DNA from 4 places in the Comamonas sp. MYb396 genome. Region 1 is predicted to be linked to each of the others. Evidence: predicted binding sites of a transcription regulator. Region 1 holds the regulator's gene; each other region holds the start of a gene.
The links. The regulator sigma-54, encoded in region 1, starts transcription at its own class of promoters, with help from an activator protein. The targets are predictions, from matches to a motif close to TGGCANGNAANCTGCTTT.
Positions count from the first base shown of each region.

Region 2: glnA (type I glutamate--ammonia ligase) is a predicted target of sigma-54. The motif match lies at 3,404-3,421, and genes of this name have one in related genera.
Region 3: WH265_RS06990 (urease subunit gamma) is a predicted target of sigma-54. The motif match lies at 1,357-1,374, and genes of this name have one in related genera.
Region 4: nirB (nitrite reductase large subunit NirB) is a predicted target of sigma-54. The motif match lies at 3,164-3,181, and genes of this name have one in related genera.

Region 1 is NZ_JBBGYU010000011.1:14,071-19,295, reverse strand. It holds gene WH265_RS21335 (hypothetical protein) at 97-849, shown strand; gene WH265_RS21330 (aspartyl/asparaginyl beta-hydroxylase domain-containing protein) at 997-1,911, shown strand; gene WH265_RS21325 (RNA polymerase factor sigma-54) at 1,988-3,595, opposite strand; gene lptB (LPS export ABC transporter ATP-binding protein) at 3,701-4,477, opposite strand; gene lptA (lipopolysaccharide transport periplasmic protein LptA) at 4,501-5,169, opposite strand.
Region 2 is NZ_JBBGYU010000004.1:2,269-7,493, forward strand. It holds gene WH265_RS10270 (YVTN family beta-propeller repeat protein) at 1-104, shown strand, start outside; gene WH265_RS10275 (polysaccharide deacetylase family protein) at 154-990, shown strand; gene WH265_RS10280 (sterol desaturase family protein) at 1,058-2,077, shown strand; gene WH265_RS10285 (EI24 domain-containing protein) at 2,160-3,068, shown strand; gene glnA (type I glutamate--ammonia ligase) at 3,469-4,884, shown strand; gene WH265_RS10295 (hypothetical protein) at 5,151-5,225, shown strand, end outside.
Region 3 is NZ_JBBGYU010000002.1:621,597-626,821, forward strand. It holds gene ureC (urease subunit alpha) at 1-36, opposite strand, end outside; gene WH265_RS06980 (urease subunit beta) at 80-388, opposite strand; gene WH265_RS06985 (HupE/UreJ family protein) at 403-1,011, opposite strand; gene WH265_RS06990 (urease subunit gamma) at 1,045-1,347, opposite strand; gene WH265_RS06995 (urease accessory protein UreD) at 1,609-2,439, shown strand; gene WH265_RS07000 (SCO family protein) at 2,473-3,081, opposite strand; gene cyoE (heme o synthase) at 3,089-3,988, opposite strand; gene WH265_RS07010 (COX15/CtaA family protein) at 4,022-5,152, opposite strand; gene WH265_RS07015 (SCO family protein) at 5,165-5,225, opposite strand, start outside.
Region 4 is NZ_JBBGYU010000006.1:382,734-387,958, reverse strand. It holds gene WH265_RS16270 (nitrate reductase) at 1-45, opposite strand, end outside; gene nirD (nitrite reductase small subunit NirD) at 70-498, opposite strand; gene nirB (nitrite reductase large subunit NirB) at 522-3,026, opposite strand; gene WH265_RS16255 (ABC transporter ATP-binding protein) at 3,321-4,154, opposite strand; gene ntrB (nitrate ABC transporter permease) at 4,151-5,038, opposite strand; gene WH265_RS16245 (CmpA/NrtA family ABC transporter substrate-binding protein) at 5,148-5,225, opposite strand, start outside.

The DNA of each region.
Region 1 (5,225 bases):
GCGTAACGGGTGGCTGGCTGCTATAGTCTGGCCCCAGAGCGGGCCGCAGCCCTCGGTGCAGCCGCCCTTCCCCTCCATCACTCAGAGAGAATGCGGATGCCCTACCTCGGAGCCGGCGTACACGTCATCATTGCACTGTTTTTTGCGGTCCACGCCGTGCGCAGCGGCCAGAACAACTACTGGCTGTTTGTGCTGCTGGCCTTCCCCTTCCTGGGCAGCGTGGTGTATTTCTTTGCCATCTACCTGCCCAATTCGCGCCTGCAGCGCCATGCCCGCAGCCTGGCGAGCAATGCCGTCAAGGCGCTGGACCCGACCCGCGAAGTGCGCGAAGCCCAGGCCGCCTACGACTACAGCCCCACCGCGCAGAACCAGATCCGCCTGGCCCAGGCCCTGCTGGCCAATGGCCAGGCCGAGCAGGCCTTTGGCCACTTCGAGGCCAGCATGAAGGGCCCGTTTGCCAACGACCTCGATATCCGTTGGGGCGCTGCGCAAGCGGCCTACCAGGCCGGCCATCCGCAGCAGGCGCTGCAGCAGCTGCGCGTGATTGCCCAGGCCGATGTGCACTTTCGGGCCGAGGCCGTGGGCCTGCTGGTGGCCAAGGCCTATGCCCAGCTGGGCGACCAGGCGATGGCACGCAAGAGCTTTGACTTTGCGCGCCAGCACTCGGGCAGCTTCGATGTGATGGCCGAGTACGCGATCTGGGCCGCAGGCCAGGGCGACTGGCAGACCGCCAACGCACTGCAGGCCGAGCTGAACAAGGCGATGACGCACTGGAGCGGCCAGCAGCGCCAGCTCAACCGCGAGATGCTGCAGCGCCTCAAGACCGCCTTTGCCGCCCAGCCCAGGTAAGCCCACCCGGCCTGCCGTTGACAAAACCGCAATAGGCCTGCTGGCAGCAGGCCATCCCACCGCCCCGCAGCCCTTGCCGCGCGCCAGTTTGCGCTTGCGCAGACCGCCGCCACAGCGCAGTCGCTAAAATCGCTGTCTATGGCAAAAATCATCGTTCTGGCCCTGGTGCTGCTTTTCTTTGGCTGCGGCCTCTACATGCACCTGCGCGGCAAGGTGCGGCACAAGCTGCTGCGCCAGCTGTTTGACCACTCCACCTTCACGGCGCCGTTCAATGTGTTCATGCTGATGTTCAGCAAGGTACCGCGCACGCCCTACCTGCCCACCAGCACCTTCCCCGACCTGGCCCCACTGCAGGCCCACTGGCGCGAGATCCGCGAAGAGGCCATCGGCCTGCACCAGGCCATGCAGATCAAGGCGGCGGCCAACAACGACGACGCGGGCTTCAACTCCTTCTTCAAGACCGGCTGGAAGCGCTTCTACCTGAAGTGGTATGGCCAGGCCCACCCGTCTGCGATGGAGCTGTGCCCCAAGACCACGGCGCTGGTGCAGTCCATCCCCGGCATCAAGGCCGCCATGTTTGCCGAGCTGCCACCCGGCGCCAAGCTCAACCTGCACCGCGATCCCTATGCCGGCTCGCTGCGCTACCACCTCGCCGTGCTGGCGCCCAATGATGACCGCTGCATGATCGAGGTCGATGGCACGCCCTACAGCTGGCGCGAGGGCGAAGGCGTGATCTTTGACGAGACCTTTATGCACTGGGCCGAGAACGGCTCCGAAGGCAACCGCATCGTGCTGTTCTGCGATGTCGAGCGCCCGATGACCAATGGCTTTGCACAGTGGCTCAACCGCTGGCTGGGCACGCATGTGGTGGCTGCTGCCAGCTCGCCCAACAACGAAGGCGATCCGCGCGGCTTCATCAGCCGCATCTTCAAGATCTCGTTCTACATGGGCCAGTACCGCCGCCGCTTCAAGGCCTGGAACAAGACCGCCTACAAGCTCACCAAGTTCGGCCTGATGCTGGCCGTACTGGCCTTGTTCATCTGGTGGCTGTGGCCGAAGTAAAACGGCGCCATCCGAAAGCAAAAACCGCAGTGCATAACGCAACTGCGGTTTTTTTATGGGCCCGGGCTGCTTGCGTTTACAGCGCCTTGCGCAGGCTGGCCGGCGGGATGCGCATCGCCTCGCGGTACTTGGCCACCGTGCGGCGCGCGCATTCAATGCCCTGGGCCTGCAGCAGATCGGCGATTTTTGCATCCGACAGCGGCTTCTTCGCGCTTTCCTCGTCCAGCAGCTGCTTGATCAGCGCCTTGACGGCCGTGCTCGACGCGCTGCCGCCTGTCTCGGTGCCCAGGCCCGAGCCAAAAAAGTACTTGAGCTCAAACGTGCCCTGCGGCGTGGCCATGTACTTGGCCGTCGTCACGCGGCTGATGGTGGATTCGTGCAGGCCCAGCTCATCGGCAATCTCGCGCAGCACCATGGGGCGCATCGCCAGCTCGCCATGCACAAAGAAATTGCGCTGGCGCTCGACGATGGCCTGCGAGACGCGCAAGATGGTGTCAAAGCGCTGCTGGATGTTCTTGATGAACCAGCGCGCCTCCTGCAGCCGCTGCTGCAGCGCGCCATGGCCTTCGCTGCCCTTGTGGCTGCGCAAGGCATTGGCGTAGACATCCTGCACGCGCAGGCGCGGCATCACCTCGGCATTGAGCTGCACGCTGAAACCGGGCACCGGCAGGCCGCGCTCATTGCTGGGTCGCACGATGACATCGGGGATGATGGTGTTGCGGTCCACATCGGCATAGGGCCGGCCGGGGCGGGGTTCGAGCTTGGCGATCAGCGCCAGCGCGCTGCGCACCGCCGCCTCGTTACAGCCGGTCAGCTGCACCAGCTTGCGCACATCACGGCGCGCCAGCAGATCAAGGGACTCCTGGCAGACCAGCAAGGCAGTCTCCAGCGCCAGCGCATCGGCCTCGGGCGTGTCCGAGCCCTCTTCATCCAAGAGGCGCTGCTGGGCCTTGATCTGCAGCTGCATGCACTCGGACAGGTTGCGCGCGCCCACACCAATCGGCTCCAGGCTTTGCAGCAAGCGCAGCGCCACGGTCAGGTGGTGCAGCAGCGCCTCGTAGCGCTCGGGGTCCGAGGCATCGCCAAAGCTTTGCGCGAGCTCGGCCAGCGTTTCTTCGAGGTAGCCGTCGTCGTTCAGCGATTCGATCAGAAAGTAGAGTGCGGCCCGGTCTTCCTGGCACAGGCGCAGCGACAAGGCCTGGCGGTGCAGCACATCCTGCAGGCTCAGGTGCTCGCTGCGCCGGTCGGACATCGGCGTCTCGTCGTCGTCATCGCCTGCGCTGGAGCGGGCGGGCAGATCGCCGCCCCACTCTTCCCAGTCCGATGCCGAATCGCCGGCAGCGGCCTCGGCATCGACGCCGGTTTCCTTGCCCGCAGCAAAATCCAGCGGCTGGTCGGAGGTTCCGGGCTCGAAATCGCTGCTGTTGTTGGTGTCGGCGCTGGCAGCAGTATCGGCAACCTTGTCGGCTGCTTCTGCAGCTTCGGCAGATTCAGCGGCTTCTTTACCGGCTTCGGCCTCGGTTGCCTCTTCGCCCTCACGCTCCAGAAACGGGTTTTCGTCGAGCATCTGCTCGACTTCCTGCGTCAGCTCCTGCGTGGACAGCTGCAACAGGCGAATCGACTGCTGCAGCTGGGGCGTCAGGGTCAGATTCTGCGATACGCGCAGCGACAGCGACGGCATCATGGCTGCGCCTTTGCAGCGGCTGCGGCAGTTGGCAACAGATCAGCCCTACCGGGCCCGCAACGCGGGTCGGTAGCTTGGCTGGCACGCCCGCCAAGGCGTGCGGTGTCACATACGGAAATGTTCACCCAGATACACCCTCCGGACCTCTGCGTTCTCCACAATCTCTTGCGGCGTCCCGGCGGCCAGCACCTTGCCATCGCTGATGATGCAGGCATGGTCACAGATACCCAGGGTTTCGCGCACATTGTGGTCGGTGATCAGCACGCCAATGCCGCGCTCCTTGAGGAAGGCGACAATGCGCTGGATCTCGATCACGGCGATGGGGTCGATGCCGGCGAAGGGCTCGTCGAGCAAGATGAAACGGGGCTGGGTGGCCAGTGCACGGGCGATCTCGACGCGGCGGCGCTCACCGCCGGACAGCGCCACCGACGGTGACTCGCGCAGGTGCTCGACCCGCAGCTCCTGCAGCAGCGCGGTGAGCTGGCGCTCGACCTCGGCGCGCGAGAGCGGCTTGCCATGCTCATCCTTTTGCAGCTCCAGCACGGCGCGCACATTGTCCTGCACGCTGAGCTTGCGAAAGATCGAGGCTTCCTGCGGCAGGTAGGACAGGCCCAGCTGCGAGCGCTGGTGGATCGGCATATTGGCCACCGACTGCCCATCGATGCGGATATCCCCGCCATCGCTGCGCACCAGGCCCACGATCATGTAGAACGAGGTGGTCTTGCCCGCGCCATTGGGGCCGAGCAAACCCACCACTTCGCCTTTGCGCACCGACAGCGATACATCCTTGACCACCTTGCGGCTGCCGTAGGACTTCTCCAGGTGCAAGACCTCCAGCTGGCTGCGGTGGTCGCTGTTGGCGACCCGGGCATTGACGGAAATGGTCGACGAGTTTTCTGCCACGGTTACTTGGCTCCGTCGTTCAGTTGGGTGCTGGGGCGCAATGGCGTCTTGTCATCGGCAGCGGGCTTGGCCGGGGCGCTGGCCTTGTCGTCCGCCTTGGCGTCGGCCTTGGGCGTCAGGATCACGCGCACGCGGTCCTTCTTGGGCGCGCCGGGCTTGGGATCGGCCGCCGCCTGGGCACCCTTTTGGCCGGAGACCGTGAAGGTGTCGCTCAGGTTGTTGTAGACGATCAGCGGGCCACTGACCTGGTCGGTCAGCGTGGTCTCGCGGTAGCGGCGCAGCTCGCCACGGCGCTCAAAGTGCACGGTGTCGTCGCGGCCGTTATAGGTGATGACCTCGCCTTCGCCTTCGACGAACTCGTCGGGCGCGCCAGGGGCGGAATCCCGCTTTTGGCGGAAGAACGCGAGCTTGCCCGGCGCAGCGGTGACCACGCCGTGCTGAAAGCCGTCGCGGTCCTGGCTCACGGTCAGCTGCGCGCCACGGATGATGATGGTGCCCTTGGTCACCACCACATTGCCCGTGAAGACACTGGTCTGCTTGAGTTCATCGTGGCGGCCATCGTCCGCCTCGATGTTCATGGGCTTGGTGCGGTCTGCACGCTCAGCGTGCGACAGCAGCGGCACGGCCAGGGCCACTGCCACCAACAAAGTGTTAAAAATACGGTGTCTCATAAGGCATGAATCTTGCTCTGCCCCATTGTAGCCATGCTGGAGCGTTGGGCCGTTTT
Region 2 (5,225 bases), on a different contig from region 1:
GCAAGATGAGCGTGATCGATACGGTCGAGCGCAAGGTGGTCAACCAGGTGAAGGTGGGCAAGTCGCCGCATGGCATCTGGGTGCTGGACCACGCACCGCGCTAGTGCATGGTCCGTGCATTGTTGAGTCAGTAGCAGAGGGGATCTCCACGCCATGCGCAGCACATTTTTCTGGCTTCTGGCCGCAAGTTGGGGCAGCGCTGCTGCCTTTGCCCAGCCTGCTGCTCCAGCGCCTGCCGCTGCAGCAACTGCGGCAGGCAGCTGCAGCAAGCCTGTCTATCTGACCTTGGACACCGGCCACATGGGCGTGGCCAACCAGATCGCCGACGTCTTGCGCAAGACGCAGGTGAAGGTGACCTTCTTTGCCGCCAATGAGCGCACCAAGGAGGGCGATGGCAGCCTGGGTGACCACTGGGCCCCTTGGTGGCGCGCGCGCGCCGCAGAAGGCCATGTCTTTGCCTCGCACACCTGGGACCACACCTACTGGCGTGGCGATATCAAAGTGCCGGCAGGCGCCGCGCCCCGCTTCAAGGTGCAGCCTTCGCAAGGCCCGCAGGCCGGGCAGCGTTTTGAATGGTCGGCCGCACAGTACTGCGCGCAGATCCAGCAATCCGAGGACCGTCTCGCCAAGATCACCGGCGTCAAGCCTTTGCCGCTGTTCCGCGCGCCCGGCGGCAAGACCTCGCCCAGCCTGATTGCGGCGGCCAGGCGCTGCGGCTATGCCCATGTGGGCTGGTCGCCAGCGGGCTTTCTGGGCGATGAATTGCCCAGCGACAAGTACCCCAACCAGCAGTTGCTGGACAAGGCGCTGCGCGACATCCGCCCCGGCGATATCTTGCTGGCCCACCTCGGCATCTGGGACCGCAAGGACCCCTGGGCACCGGCCGTGCTGGAGCCCTTGATTGAAGGCTTGCAGGCCAAGGGATTTTGTTTTGCCACCTTGCGCGAGCACCCGCAGTACCAAGATTGGATTCGTCAGCATGGTGGCTGAGAGCGCTTGTCGTAGCGCACACTGGCGGCTGCAGGGCTTGCGGCCCGGTTTGAACTAATGGTTTGCCATGGAATTTCTCAGCACGCTTTTTGACAACGCACAGCAGTGGCTGTTTGAGCAGTTGCTGCAGCCGCTGCTGTTCAACCTCGGCCTGGCCAGCTATCTGGAAGATGGCTACACGGCAGCGGGCTGGTTCCTCGTGGGCTGTCTGCAGATCCTCGTCATGGTGCTGGTGATTGCGCCCTTGCAGCGCTGGCGGCCGGTCGAGGCCGTGACCGACCGGCATGCGATCCGTGTGGACATGCTCTACACCTTTATCCATCGCCTGGGCCTGTTCCGCCTGGCCTTGTTCTTTACCATCGATCCGCTGTGGGACATGGTGGTGGGGGCGCTGCGCGTGCGCGGCTTTGAGACTTGGCACCTCGATGCGCTCTGGCCTGGCGTGACCGACCTGGGCTGGGTCAGCCTGCTGATCTACCTGGTGGTGTTCGACTTTGTCGCGTACTGGATCCACCGGGGTCAGCACCAATTCGTCTGGTGGTGGCGCCTGCATGCCTTGCACCATTCGCAGCAGCAGATGACGATGTGGAGCGACAACCGCAACCACCTGCTCGATGACCTGGTGCATGACAGTATTCTGGTGTTTGTCGCCGTGTTGATCGGTGTCGCACCCAGCCAGTTTGTGGCGATTGTCGCGATCACCCAGCTGAGCGAAAGCCTGCAGCATGCCAATCTGCGCCTGTGGTTTGGCCGCCTGGGTGAGCGGCTGTGGATCAGCCCGCGTTTTCACCGCCGTCACCATGCGATCGGCATCGGCCATGAGTCGCCTGCCAACAATGCCGCGCCCAACACCGCTGTGAAAGCCGGCGAGGCTGCCCCGCGCACCCGCTTGGGGGGCTGCAATTTTGGTGTGCTGCTGCCATGGTGGGATATGCTTTTTGGCACCGCCAACTTTGAGCTACGCTATGACCCCACCGGCATCCGTGACCAGGTGCAGCCCAACCGGCAAGGGCAGCTGCGCGATTACGGGCGCGGCTTTTGGAGCCAGCAATGGCGTGGGGTACTGCGCCTTTTGGGCCGCGCCTAGGTGCGGCACACCCGCTTGATACCGAATCACTGAGCGGCCCGCCAGCCTGGCCACCCGCCCAGATACACAAGGAGTTCACCCCATGCCCCTCGCGTCTGCGGGCTCCCGCCTGATGTTTGATGCCTTCTGGCGTGCCGCCGCCTATTGTTTCCGGCCCCGGGTCATGCTGCTGTCGGTGCTGCCACTGGTGATGATGCTGGTGGCCTTGGGTGGCTGGAGCTATTTTTACTGGTCGGGCGCCGTGGCGACGATGCAGCACTGGGTGGAGACGATTGGCTGGCTGCGCACGGTATTCAGCTGGTTTGGCAGCAGTGGCACCGAAGGTTTTGCGGCCGGCATTGCGCCCTTTGTGGTGCTGATCCTGATCACGCCGGTGGCAGCGGTGGTCGCGCTGCTGGTGATTGCGCTTTTGATGACGCCGGCCCTGGTCAACATGGTGACCGAGCAGCGCTTTGCCCGGCTGGAGAAGAAGCAGGGCATGGGCCTGGTCACCAGCGTGCTCTGGGCCTTGAGCACCTCGGCGGTGGCCATTGTGGCCTTTGTCGTCACCACGCCGCTGTGGCTGATCCCGCCTTTGGTGCTGATTGTGCCGCCCGTCATCTGGGGCTGGCTGACCTATCGCGTGATGAGTGTGGATGCCCTGGCCGAGCATGCCAGCAAGGCTGAGCGCGACACGCTGCTGCAGCGCCACCGCTGGCCGCTCTTGCTGATGGGCATCATCTCGGGCTACATCGGCATTGCGCCCAGCGTCGTCTGGGCCTCGGGCATGGTGTTCACCATTGGGTTTGTGGTGCTGATTCCCATCGCCGTGTGGATCTATGCCATCACCTTTGCGTTTTCCTCGCTGTGGTTCATCCACTTCTGCCTGGCCGCGCTGCAGCAGCTGCGGATCGAGAATGGCGACCTGGGCGCGCAGCCGCCGGTGGCGGAGCCGCTCGTGGCCGGTACAACCGATGCCAGCTTGCTGGCCGATGGCACGGAGCCCAAGTAAAAACCTGTTCAAAAATGGAAGGGCGCGGAGCAGGGCATGTGCCAATGGGCTCGGCCAGTGCCTCAGCTGCCAATGCACCAATAAGGTGCGCAAATAGCTATTTTGGTGCATGTGCGCCATCCGCATAAAGCGCTGGTAGTTTTGCACCATCTTGGTGCTTGTGCGGCAATGCAGGCCCTGGTCTGCACGGATCTGGGCGGTGGGCTGCAAAATCCTCGTCGCCCCTCGGAGGCCCAGGCCAAAAGCGCGGTACAGTCTGGCATTGGGCACAGTCCGGGTGCGGTCGCGTTCTGACGGGCCCGCATTTTCTGGTCGGCATGGGCATGTCACAAAACTGGCACGTAAACTGCTTTAGTCTTGGCACAGCCCTTTTTATTCACGATTTTCTTTGGAGCATTAGATGGCCAAGAGCGTTGCAGATGTGATGAGCATGTTGGACGAGAACGAGGTCAAGTTCGTTGATCTGCGTTTCACCGACACCCGTGGCAAGGAACAGCACGTCACGGTGCCTATCTCGCACTTTGACGAAGACAAGTTCACCTCGGGCCACGCGTTTGATGGCTCCTCCATCGCTGGCTGGAAGGGTATCGAAGCATCCGACATGCTGCTGATGCCCGATCCCAACACCGCCAACATCGATCCGTTCTTTGACGAAACCACGATGTTCCTGCAGTGCGACGTGATCGAGCCCGGTGATGGCAAGGCCTATGACCGCGATCCACGTTCGGTGGCCAAGCGCGCAGAAGCCTACCTGAAGGCATCGGGCCTGGGCGACACCGCCTACTTCGGTCCAGAGCCAGAATTCTTCATCTTCGACGGCGTGCGTTGGAGCACCGAACCCAACAACCCGTTCTTCGACATCGAAGAGTACGAAGCACCCTGGAACAGCGGCGCCAAGTTCGACAACGGCAACCGTGGCCACCGTCCACGCGTCAAGGGCGGCTACTTCCCCGTGCCTCCTGTTGACAGCACCCAGGACATGCGCGCTGAAATGTCGCTGCTGCTCGAATCGCTGGGCATCCCGGTCGAAGTGTTCCACCATGAAGTGGCGGGCGCTGGCCAGAACGAACTGGGCACCCGTTTCTCGACTCTGGTCGAGCGTGCGGACTGGACCCAAGTGCAGAAGTACGTGATCTGGAACGTGGCAGACACCTACGGCAAGACCGCGACCTTCATGCCCAAGCCATACTCGGGCGACAACGGCTCGGGCATGCACGTGCACCAGTCCGTGTGGAAAGACGGCAAGAACCTGTTCGCCGGTGACGGCTATGCCGGTCTGTCCGATTTCGCGCTGTACTACATCGGCGGCATCATCAAGCACGCCCGTGCCCTGAACGCCATCACCAACCCTGGCACCAACAGCTACAAGCGCCTGGTTCCTGGTTTCGAAGCGCCTGTGAAGCTGGCTTACTCGGCCAAGAACCGCTCGGCATCGATCCGTATTCCTTACGTGAGCAACCCCAAGGGCCGCCGCGTGGAAGCACGTTTCCCCGATCCCCTGATGAACCCCTACCTGGGCTTCGCAGCGCTGTTGATGGCCGGTCTGGACGGCGTGGAAAACAAGATCCATCCGGGTGAAGCCGCCACCAAGGATCTGTACCATCTGCCACCCGAGGAAGACAAGCTGGTTCCTACCGTGTGCCACAGCCTGGACCAGGCTCTGGAAGCACTGGATGCCGACCGCGCGTTCCTGACCAAGGGCGGTGTGTTCAGCGACAGCATGCTGGATGCCTACATCGAGCTGAAGATGGGCGAAGTGACCCGCTTCCGCCAAGCCGTGCACCCTGTCGAATACGACATGTACTACTCGCTGTAAGCCCCTGCTGGCCAGGCCCTTGGGGCTTGGCCCTTTGGGTAAAACGGCCTGCCGACCTGCGAGGGTGGCAGGCCTTTTTTTATGCGTGCTCTCGGGGCAGGGGGCATGCCCGGACAGGGGTGAATCTGTAACAGCAGGAACTGTTCGGCATGATCGGCCTCCTTTGTAGCTACACTGCGGGTTGCAGAGAGGGGCCATCGTGCAAAGCCGCTAACGGGCTGTCACGGACATACGGGCAAAGTGGAGTGAACGGGCGAAACGGGGTTATGCATACAAAGTTGTTGTTTTTGATGGTGGCAGTGGCATGTGCGCAAGGCGCGGTGGCGCAGGATCGCATTTAT
Region 3 (5,225 bases), on a different contig from region 1:
GGTCTCTGCGTATGCGCGTCTGTCCATTGTTGCCATCAGAACCATCCTGTCTTAGAACGCTGGCACAGCATGCCGGGCCTCATTCCAGCGCCCCTTGCACCAGGCCGCGAAAGCCGTAGATCTGCCGGTCACCGCCAAGGTCCACCAGCTCCACCGTACGCTGCTGGCCCGGCTCAAAGCGCACCGCCATGCCGCTGGCAATATGCAGGCGCATGCCATGGGCCGCCTGGCGGTCAAAGACCAGGCCGGCATTGGTCTCGGCAAAGTGGTAGTGCGAGCCGACCTGGATGGGCCGGTCGCTGGCGTTGTTCACCACCAGCGTGGCGGTGCGGCGCCCCGGGTTCAGCACATGTTCGCCGTCATCCAGCAGCAGTTCACCTGGGATCATCGTGCTGCTCCTCGTCAGGCCAGGCGCGTCAGCATGGCTGCGCCCAAGACCGCGGTGGCGCCGCCCGCCAGCTTGGCCAGCCAGCGGTGGCGCTGCATCAGGGCCTTGCCCAGCACCATGCCGCCGACATGCAGCAGGGCCGAGCCCAGCGCCATGCCCGCCAAGGCACCCACAGAGGCCCAGCCTGTATCCGCTGCCAGTTCGAACCCATGGGCTGCGCCATGGAAAAACGCAAACACACCCGCCAGCGCAGCGGCCAGCACCCAGGGCATCTGCTTTTGCACTGCTACCAACAGGCCCAGCACCAAGACGGACGCAGCAATCATCGGCTCCACACCCGGCACCCACAGGCCCGCAAAACCCGCCAACGCCCCCGCTACCAGCAGGGCCACAAAGGCGGCCGGTGCGCGCCAGGCGGGCGTCACCGTCAGCGCACTCCAGGCGCCCACGGCCAGCATGGCCGCCATATGGTCCGCGCCGGTAAACGGGTGGGCAAAGGCATGGCCAAAGCTGCTCAAAAAGCCATGGTGGCCGCCGCCGTCGCTGCCCACATGGGCAAGTGCGGACAGAGGCAAGGCGGCAGCGGCAGCCGCCACGGTGGCAGAGAGTTTCTTGAAGTTCATGGTGCTAGGCTTGCGCAAGGGAAAAGAGGGGATTCAGACAATGGGCTCATGCACGGTGACGAGCTTGGTGCCATCGGGAAAGGTCGCCTCGATCTGGATATCGGCAATCATCTCGGGGATGCCCTCCATCACATCGGCGCGCGTGAGCACCGTGCGGCCAGCGCTCATCAGCTGGGCAACGGTCTTGCCATCGCGCGCGCCCTCCATCACAAAGGCGCTGATCAGCGCCACCGCCTCGGGGTAGTTCAGCTTGAGCCCCCGGGCCAGGCGCCGCTCGGCCAGCAAGGCGGCGGTAAAGATCAGCAGCTTGTCTTTTTCGCGAGGTGTCAGTTCCATACCTAGTGCAAAGCAAGGCACATGCCAAGGGGCTGCAGCGGCAGAGCATGCACGCTTTCCGTGCTGCATCCTCTGCTCATTGCACCACAAGCATGCAGACCTGCCGCGCATGCACCAATTCAGCACAGCCAGCACCCCAGGGCGGTGCAGTTCCTGGCACGTGGCTTGCAAAACCCCAGCCATGTCTTGTGCACCCTACTCACCTCCGATCCCGGCCCTTGGGCCCTGCTGGCCAGCGGGCATTCAGCACCAGCCGCAGCCATGAGCTGGCATTCCCAACTAGACCTGCGCTACGGCCAGCAAGCCGGCAAGACCTCGGTGCAGTTCAGCCACGATGGCCCGCTGCGCATTCTCAAAAGCCTCTACCCCGAAGGCCCGGGCATTTGCCACAACGTGCTGGTGCACCCGCCCGGCGGCCTGGTGGGGGGCGATGTGCTGGATATCTCGGTCGAGGTGGCGGCAGGCGCGCATGCGCTCATCACCACGCCGGGCGCAACGCGCTTTTACAAGAGCAATGGCCAGCCGGCCTTGCAGCGCACCCGCCTTAAGCTGCAGGCCGGCGCCCGGCTGGAATGGCTGCCGCTGGAGGCCATTGCCTATAACGCCTGCGATGCGGCGAACGAGCTGCAGATGGAACTGGCACCGGGAGCGGAGCTGCTGACCTGGGACATCACCGCGCTGGGCCTGCCGCTGGCCGGCCAGCCCTTTACCCAGGGCGTGTTTTCACAGCACATCGCCTGGCCGGGGCATTTTCTGGAACGGGGCCGCATCCGGGCCGATGATGAGTTGCTGCTCAACGGCCGGCTGGGCCTGGCGGGCCAGCGCTGCATGGGCAGCTTGCTCTATGCCAGCGGCTCACCGATCACCCGCGCGCAACGCGAAGCGCTGCTGGAGAGCACCCAACTGTTGCTGGAAGCCGCGCCTGCAGAGGTGATCGCGGGCGTGACTGCACCGAACGAGCACATGCTGGTGCTGCGTGGTCTGGCGCCCGTGGTGGAGCCCGCTATGCAGCTGTGGAAGACGGTCTGGGGCCACTGGCGCAGCAGCCTCTGGGGCTTGCCGGCGCAGCGGCCGCGTATCTGGTCGATGTAAGACCTGTTCAAAGGGGCTGCTTGCCCCGCGCGATTAAGCGCCGTCGATCAGCTGTTCGATATCCTTGGCGAGCGTATCGACCGGGGTGCCATAGCGGCTGTACAAACGCAGGCGGCCTTCCGGGTCGAAGATGTAGTCGCCCGCGGTATGGTCCATCGTGTAGCTGCCCGGGGTCTGGCCCTCGACCCGCTTGTAGTAAACCTTGAAGTCCTTGGCCATCTTGGCCGTTTCCTCGTCGCTGCCGCGCAGCGCCAGAAAGCTGGGGTCAAAGTTGGCGAGGTAGGCCTGCAGAATCTCGGGCGTGTCGCGGGAGGGATCGACCGATGCAAAGATCACCTGCAGCTTGTCACCCTTGGCGCCGAGCTTTTGCTTGACGGCCGCCAGGTCGCCCAAGGTGGTCGGGCAGACATCGGGGCACTGGGTAAAGCCAAAGAACACCAGCACGACCTTGCCCTTGAAATCCGCCATGCTGCGGCGCTGGCCATGCTGGTCGGGCATAGAGAAATCCTGCCCATACTCCTTGCTGCCGGTCAGGTCGATGGCGTTGAAATCGGCCTTGGATTTACAGGCGGAGAGGACACCGGCGGCCGAGGCCAGCATGGCCGAGCCCGCCAGCCAGCGAAGGGCATTGCGCTTGTTCATTGCAGATTTACCAGCTCACATAGTGGTCAACCAACAGCGCCACAAACAGCAGGCTGAGGTAGACCAGCGAAAAACGGAAAGTCTTGCGCGCCAGCGCATCGGAGTAATTGCGCCACAGCGCAAAGGCATAGCCAAAGAACCCGGCACCCAGCACCACGGCAGCCACCAGGTAGATCCAGGAGCTCATCTGGATGATGAAGGGCAGCAGGCCGGCGGCAAACAAGACCACGGTGTAGAGCAAGACCTGCACGCGGGTGTAATAGTTCCCATGGGTGACCGGCAGCATCGGCAGGCCGGACTTGCGGTAGTCCTCGACCCGGTACAGCGCCAGTGCCCAGAAGTGCGGCGGCGTCCACAGGAAGATGATCAAAAACAGCAACAGCGCCTGGGGCGAGACGTCGCCGGTCATCGCGGCCCAGCCCAGCACGGGGGGCATCGCACCCGATGCGCCACCGATCACGATGTTCTGCGGCGTCAGCGGCTTGAGGATCACCGTGTAGATGACGGCATAACCGACAAAGGTCGCAAAGGTCAGCCACATGGTGATGGCATTGATCCAGACGATCAGAATGGCCGAGCCGGCGATGCACAGCCCGGCAGAAAACATCAGGGTCTGCATGTTGGACAGCTCGCCGCGCGCGGTGGGGCGCCAGGCGGTGCGCTTCATGCGCGCATCGATGCTCTGCTCCACCAGGCAGTTGAAGGCCGCTGCGGCCCCCGCCACCAGCCAGATGCCCGCACAGGCGACGGCCATGCGCAGCAGCTCGGCGCCGGTGGGCACACCCGGCACGGCCAGCACCATGCCGATCAGTGCGCAAAACACAATCAGCTGCACCACCTTGGGTTTGGTCAATGCATAGAACTGCGCAAAGCGGTTCGGCATTGGCGTTGCGGCAAGTTCGGTCATCGGGGCACTCAGTCTTTGTTCCATACAGCGTCATCAACTCGCAGCACTGCGGGCAGGTTCAGGGCCCGCAGTACACCAGATCCAGGTCAGCACCACCATGATGGCGGCAGCGCCCCCGGTGTGCAAAACGGCCGCCAGCATCGGCCAGTCCAGCACCACATTCGACAGTCCCGTGGCAAATTGCAGCAGCGTCAGGCCCACGAGCCAGCGGCGCTGCTGCCGCAGCAGCGGCACCGTGCGCAGGGCCCAGCCCAGCCACAGCAAGGCGGCAATCACCAGGTAGGCAAACAGCCGGTGCATGTAGTGGATGGCCACCAGCGCTTCATAGCTGATGTGCGCACCGTCGGCCAGAAAGCCCAGCGGGCGCCAGATCTGGAACCCGTCAAAGTTCATCGCCGGCCACCAGGCGCCATTGCACATGGGAAAGCTGGTGCAGGCCAGCACCGCATAGTTGGTACTGACCCAGCCACCCAGGGTCACCTGCGCAAACACCAGCAGCGCCGTGACCGCCACCAGGCCGCGCAACAGGCGCGGCACTGGGACTAACCCTAGATTATCGGCAAATTGCGTGTGGCGCGTTGCCTGCACGGTTAATAGCATCAAGAGCACGGTGCCGCCCAGCAGGTGCAAGGTGACGATCGCCGGGAACAGCTTCATCGTCACCGTGAGCGCGCCAAAGGCCCCCTGGATCAGCACCCAGACCAGGGTGGCGGTCGGCCACCACGGGCTGATCGGCTGCGGACCCCGGCGTTTGCGCTGCAGCCAGGCACTGGCAGTGAGCACAATGATGAGGCCGCCCACGGCGGTGGCCAGGTAGCGGTGGATCATTTCCACCCAGGCCTTGCCATAGGTCACCGGGCCGGTCGGCATGGCCTCTTGCGCGGCAGAGATCTCGGCATGCGCGCCAATCGGGCTGGCACTGCCGTAGCAGCCCGGCCAGTCCGGGCAGCCCAGGCCCGAATCGGTCAGGCGCGTAAAGGCGCCAAACATCACCAGGTCAAAGGACAGGAACAGGGTCAGCACCGCCAGCACCTGCAGGCGCTTGAGCGGCGTGGCACCGCGGTGGCGCCACCAAATCCAGACGATGGGGCCCAGCGCAATGATGGCCCCGGTCAGCAACACACGCGCCAGCGGCGCGAAATCATATAAATCCTGCGATGTCATGCTAGCTATCCACTACCGCCCTTCCTTGTCCCAACTCGACGACGCGCGCAGCAGCCGCTCCAGATCCTTGCGC
Region 4 (5,225 bases), on a different contig from region 1:
GCAGCCCACGCCGCAATAGGGGCAGGTGGATCGGGTCTCGGGCATGGCGGCTCGCTCCGGTGTGCGGCCTCAGGCGGCCGCCGTGGATGGCGATGGGCTGCAGCTCGAAGCCGCAGAACCGCAGCGCCCCAGGCCCACCGGCCCTGCTACAGGTCGGGTCTGCGCCAGCGCATGCCCGGCCAGCTCATCGGCGCGCAGCTGCACCGCGCTGCCCTCCAGCCGCACCGCAAAGCGCGGGGTGCAGCCCTCATCGGGGGCAGCGGCCTGGCCGGTGGCCAGCGCAATCGTCCAGTTGTGCAAGGGGCAGGCCACACTGCTGCCAAACACCAGGCCTTGCGACAGCGGCCCGCCTTTGTGCGGACAGCGGTCGAGCAGCGCAAACACCTCGCCGCTGGCGGTGCGGAACACCGCCACATCCAGCCCCTGGGCGCGGGCCACACGGCGGGCGCCCAGCACCGGAATCTCATCGATGGCGCAGATGGTGATCCATTCATTCATGTCGGTCTCCTGGCGGCGCGGCATCATGCGCCGGCGGTGGTGGTGGCGGGTGCGGAAAGGGCTGACAGCGCAGGCGCAGCCTGCAGCACCGGCAGTGGCTGGAACTGGCGCAGGTCCACCGCCGCCTTGTCGGTCTCGAACCAGGGGTCGGGCTCGCCGTCGAGCGCCTGCTGCAGCTGGGCCCAGAGCGCCTGGCGGCCGGCGGCATCGTCCAGAATGCGGCGCTTGACATGGTCCAGCCCGACCCGGTTCACGTAGTGCACCGTGCGCTCCAGGTACCAGCCCTCCAGCCGGTAGAGCTGCATGAAGGCGCCGGTGTACTCCAGCACCTCCTCGGCGGTCTTGAGCTTGGTCAGAAAATGCGCCACCTCGGTCTTGATGCCGCCGTTGCCGGCGATGTACATCTCCCAGCCCGAATCCACGCCGATGATGCCCACATCCTTGATGCCCGATTCGGCGCAGTTGCGCGGGCAGCCGCTGACGGCAAACTTCACCTTGTGCGGCGCATACATGCGCCACATCGCGCGTTCGAGGTCCTTGCCCATCTGGGTGCTGTCCTGCGTGCCCATGCGGCACCACTCGCTGCCCACACAGGTCTTGACGGTGCGCAGCGCCTTGGCATAGGCATGGCCGCAGGGCATGCCTATGTCGTTCCACACGCCTTGCAGGTCTTCCTTTTTCACGCCCAGCAAGTCGATGCGCTGGCCGCCGGTCACCTTCACGGTGGGGATCTGGTACTTGTCCACTACATCGGCAATGCGGCGCAGCTCGGCGGCCGTGGTCTCTCCGCCCCACATGCGCGGGATCACGCTGTAGGTGCCATCCTTTTGGATATTGGCGTGGCTGCGCTCATTGATGAAGCGGCTTTGCGGGTCGTCGCGCGCCTCCTTGGGCCAGGTGCTGATCAGGTAGTAGTTGATGGCCGGGCGGCAGCTGGCGCAGCCATTGGGTGTCTTCCATTCCATAACGCGGAAGACGCTGTCGGTCGTCAGCAGCCGCTGCTCGCGGATCGCATCGCGCACCGCCTGGTGGCCATGCTCCGTGCAGCTGCACATCGGCTTGGTCTTGGGCGATGCCGAATAGTCGCCACCGACGGTGAACATGATGATCTGCTCGACCAGGCCGGTGCAGGAGCCGCAGCTGGCGCTGGCCTTGGTGTGCTTGCGCACGTCATCCAGGGTGAACAGGCCCTTGTCCTTGATGGCCTTGCAGATGGCGCCCTTGCTCACGCCATTGCAGCCGCAGACCTCGTCGGCATCGGCCAGTGCGGCGGCCTTGTTCTGGCCCTGGTGGCCGGCATCGCCCAGGTTGGATTCGCCAAACATCAGCTTGTCGCGGATATCGGCCACACTGCGGCCTTCGCGCAGGAGCTTGAAGTACCAGCTGCCATCCACGGTGTCGCCATACAGGCACGCGCCCACCAGCCGGTCTTCCTTGATCACCAGCTTTTTGTAGACGCCCGAGTAGGGGTCGCTCAGCACGATCTGCTCGGTGCCCTCCCCGCCCTGGAAATCCCCGGCCGAGAACAGATCGATGCCGGTCACCTTGAGCTTGGTCGAGGTGAGCGAGCCCTGGTAGCGGCCAATGCCCAGCTCGGCCAGGTGGTTGGCCAGCACCTTGCCCTGCTCAAACAGCGGTGCCACCAGGCCGTAGGCAATGCCCCGGTGCGCGGCGCACTCGCCCACCGCATAGATGCGCGGGTCGGTGATGGTCTGCATGGTGTCGCTGACGACGATGCCCCGGTTCACATGCAGGTGCATGGCCTCGGCCAGTGCCGTGTTGGGGCGGATGCCAACGGCCATCACTACCAGATCGGCCTCGATCTCGCGGCCATCGGCAAAGCGCAGCGCACGCACGCGGCCTTCGGCATTGCCCAGCAGCTCCTGCGTCTGCGCCTGCATGAAAAACTGCATGCCCCGCTCGATCAGCGATTTCTTCAGCAACTGCCCGGCCTGGTCGTCCAGCTGGCGCTCCATCAGCCACTCGCCGGCATGCACCACTGCGACCTGCATGCCGCGCTTCATCAGGCCATTGGCCGCCTCCAGCCCCAGCAGGCCACCGCCAATCACCACCGCATGGCGCCAGCTGCTGGCCGCATCGATCATCGCCTGGGTGTCGGCAATGTCGCGGTAGGCCAGCACACCTTGCAGCTCCTTGCCGGCAATCGGCAGCATGAAGGGGTTGGAGCCGGTGGCCAGAATGAGCCGGTCGTAGTCGGCCGTTACCGCCTCGCCCTGGGCATTGCGGGCATGCACCACGCGGCGGGCGCGGTCCACCGCATGCACCGTGCAGCCGGCATGCAGGCGTACGCCATGCGTCTCGTACCAGCTCCAGTCGTTGAGGACGATGTCCTCCAGGGTCTGCTCGCCCGCCAGCACCGGCGACAGCAGGATGCGGTTGTAGTTGGGGTGCGGCTCCGCGCCAAATACCGTTATCTCGTACAGATCCGGGGCCAGGGCCAGCAGCTCTTCGAGCGCACGCACACCCGCCATACCGTTGCCAACCATGACCAACTTGATTTTTTTCATAGCATTTCCCGTGGGCAGCACAAAAAAAAGACGTCTAGGCGCCGCATGCCAGGCATGCGCGCTTAGACGTCTTTGTCTTTGGACGGCAGCGCCACTTTGCACCACCACCCGGTGGCCGCCATGGCCACGCCAACAACTATGCAAGTTCCATACCAAGTTGGCTGTCGACGCGCGCCCGCCGCCGCGCATCGCCTGTGCACATTTTTTGTGCTGCTTGGGTGCCGCCCTGCCTCATTTGCGTGCATAAAAAAGGCGCTCCCTGTGGAGCGCCTGGGGCGGCATCAGCGGCAGTGCTCAGGCCACCTTCTCCACATGCACCTGGCGGGTGTAGAGAAAGTCGATCACCGCCTTGCGGCAGGCCTGGTACTGCGCATCCTCGGCCAGCGCCACCCGGTTGCGCGGGCGGGCCAGGGGCACCGTTAGTACCTCGCCAATCGTCGCTGCGGGCCCATTGGTCATCATCACAATCTTGTCGGACAGCAGCACGGCCTCATCGACATCATGGGTCACCATCACCACGGTGCTGCGCGTGCGCGCGACGATCTCCAGCAGCTCATCCTGCAGCTTGGCGCGGGTCAGGGCATCCAGGGCGCCAAAGGGCTCGTCCATCAGCAGCACCTGCGGCTCCATCGACAGCGCCCGGGCAATGCCCACGCGCTGCTTCATGCCGCCCGATATCTCGCCGGGGCGCTTTTGCGCTGCATGCGTGAGCCCCACCAGCGCCAGCGCGGCATCGGTGCGCGCAGCCAACTGGGCCTTGCGCTCGCGCGCACCAAACACCCGCTCCACCGCCAGGTGCACATTGGCCCAGCAGGTGAGCCAGGGCAGCAGCGAATGGTTCTGGAACACCACGGCGCGCTGCGGCCCGGGACCCTTGATCTCGCGGTTGGCGCAGAGCAAGGTGCCTTCGCTGGGGCTGGTGAGGCCGGCAATCAGGTTCAGCAAGGTGGATTTGCCGCAGCCCGAGTGGCCGATCAGGCTGACAAATTCGCCCTGGGCGATCTCCAGGTTGATGCCCTGCAGCGCCTGGAACAGGCCCTTGGCGGTCTTGAAGCTTTGCGCCACCTGCTGGATCTCGATGTACTTGCCCTGGGGCGTGGCGGGGATATTGAGCGTATTGGGCGTCATGCCTTGACCTCCTCAAAAGTGAATGCCGAGGCCAGGCGGATCAGCGCCCATTCCAGCAGCAGGCCGACCAAGCCGATGACAAAGATCGCGATGATGATGTTCTTGACGTTGAGGTTGTTCCACTCGTCCCAGACCCAGAAGCCAATGCCCACGCCGCCAGTCAGCATCTCGGCAGCCACGATCACCAGCCAGGCGGTGCCCACGGCCAGGCGCACGCCCGTCAGCATGTAGGGCAGCACGGCGGGAAAGAGGATGGTGGTGGCAATCTTCCACTCGCTCAGGTTCAGCACCCGCGCCACATTCATATAGTCCTGCGGCACGCGCTGCACGCCGACTGCCGTGTTGATTACCATCGGCCAGATCGAGCAGATGAAGATGGTCCAGATCGCCGCCGGGTTCGCGCCCTTGAACACCAGCAGGCCAATCGGCAGCCAGGCCAGGGGCGATACCGGGCGCAGCAGGCTGATCACCGGGTTGAACATGCGCGAGAGAAAGTCAAAGCGGCCAATGACAAAGCCCAGCGGAATGCCGACCAGCGCCGCCAGGCCAAAGCCAATGCTCACCCGCTGCAGCGAGGCCAGCACATTCCAGCCCACGCCCTGGTCATTGGGGCCGTTGCGGTAGAAGGGATCGCGAAAGATCTCCTGCGCCTGGGCCCAGGTCTCCTGCGGGCCCGGAATGCCGGGGTTGCCCTGGGCGACGATGGACCACAGCACCAGCAGCAGGCCAAAGCCCAGCACAGGCGGCAGCAGGCTTTGCACCAAGCTGCCAAAGCGCTGCTGCCAGACGGCGGCGCCATCGCGCGGGGCCACTGGGGCAGGCACGGCCGGCGCTGCCGCAGCGGGCGGGCTCAGCGCGCCCGACGCGGGCAGGCTGCGCGCCATGTGCTCATGGATGGACAACACCTTGCGTTCAGCCAGGGCCGGGGCCGTGGCCGGTGTCGGCAAGGACGACACACTCTCTCGCAATGCAGCTGGCATGGGGTGCTCCTTATCAGGCCTTGAGGGCAAAGCTGTCGGCGTACTTGGCGGGGTCCGAGCCATCCCAGACCTTGCCGTCGATCAGCTGGCT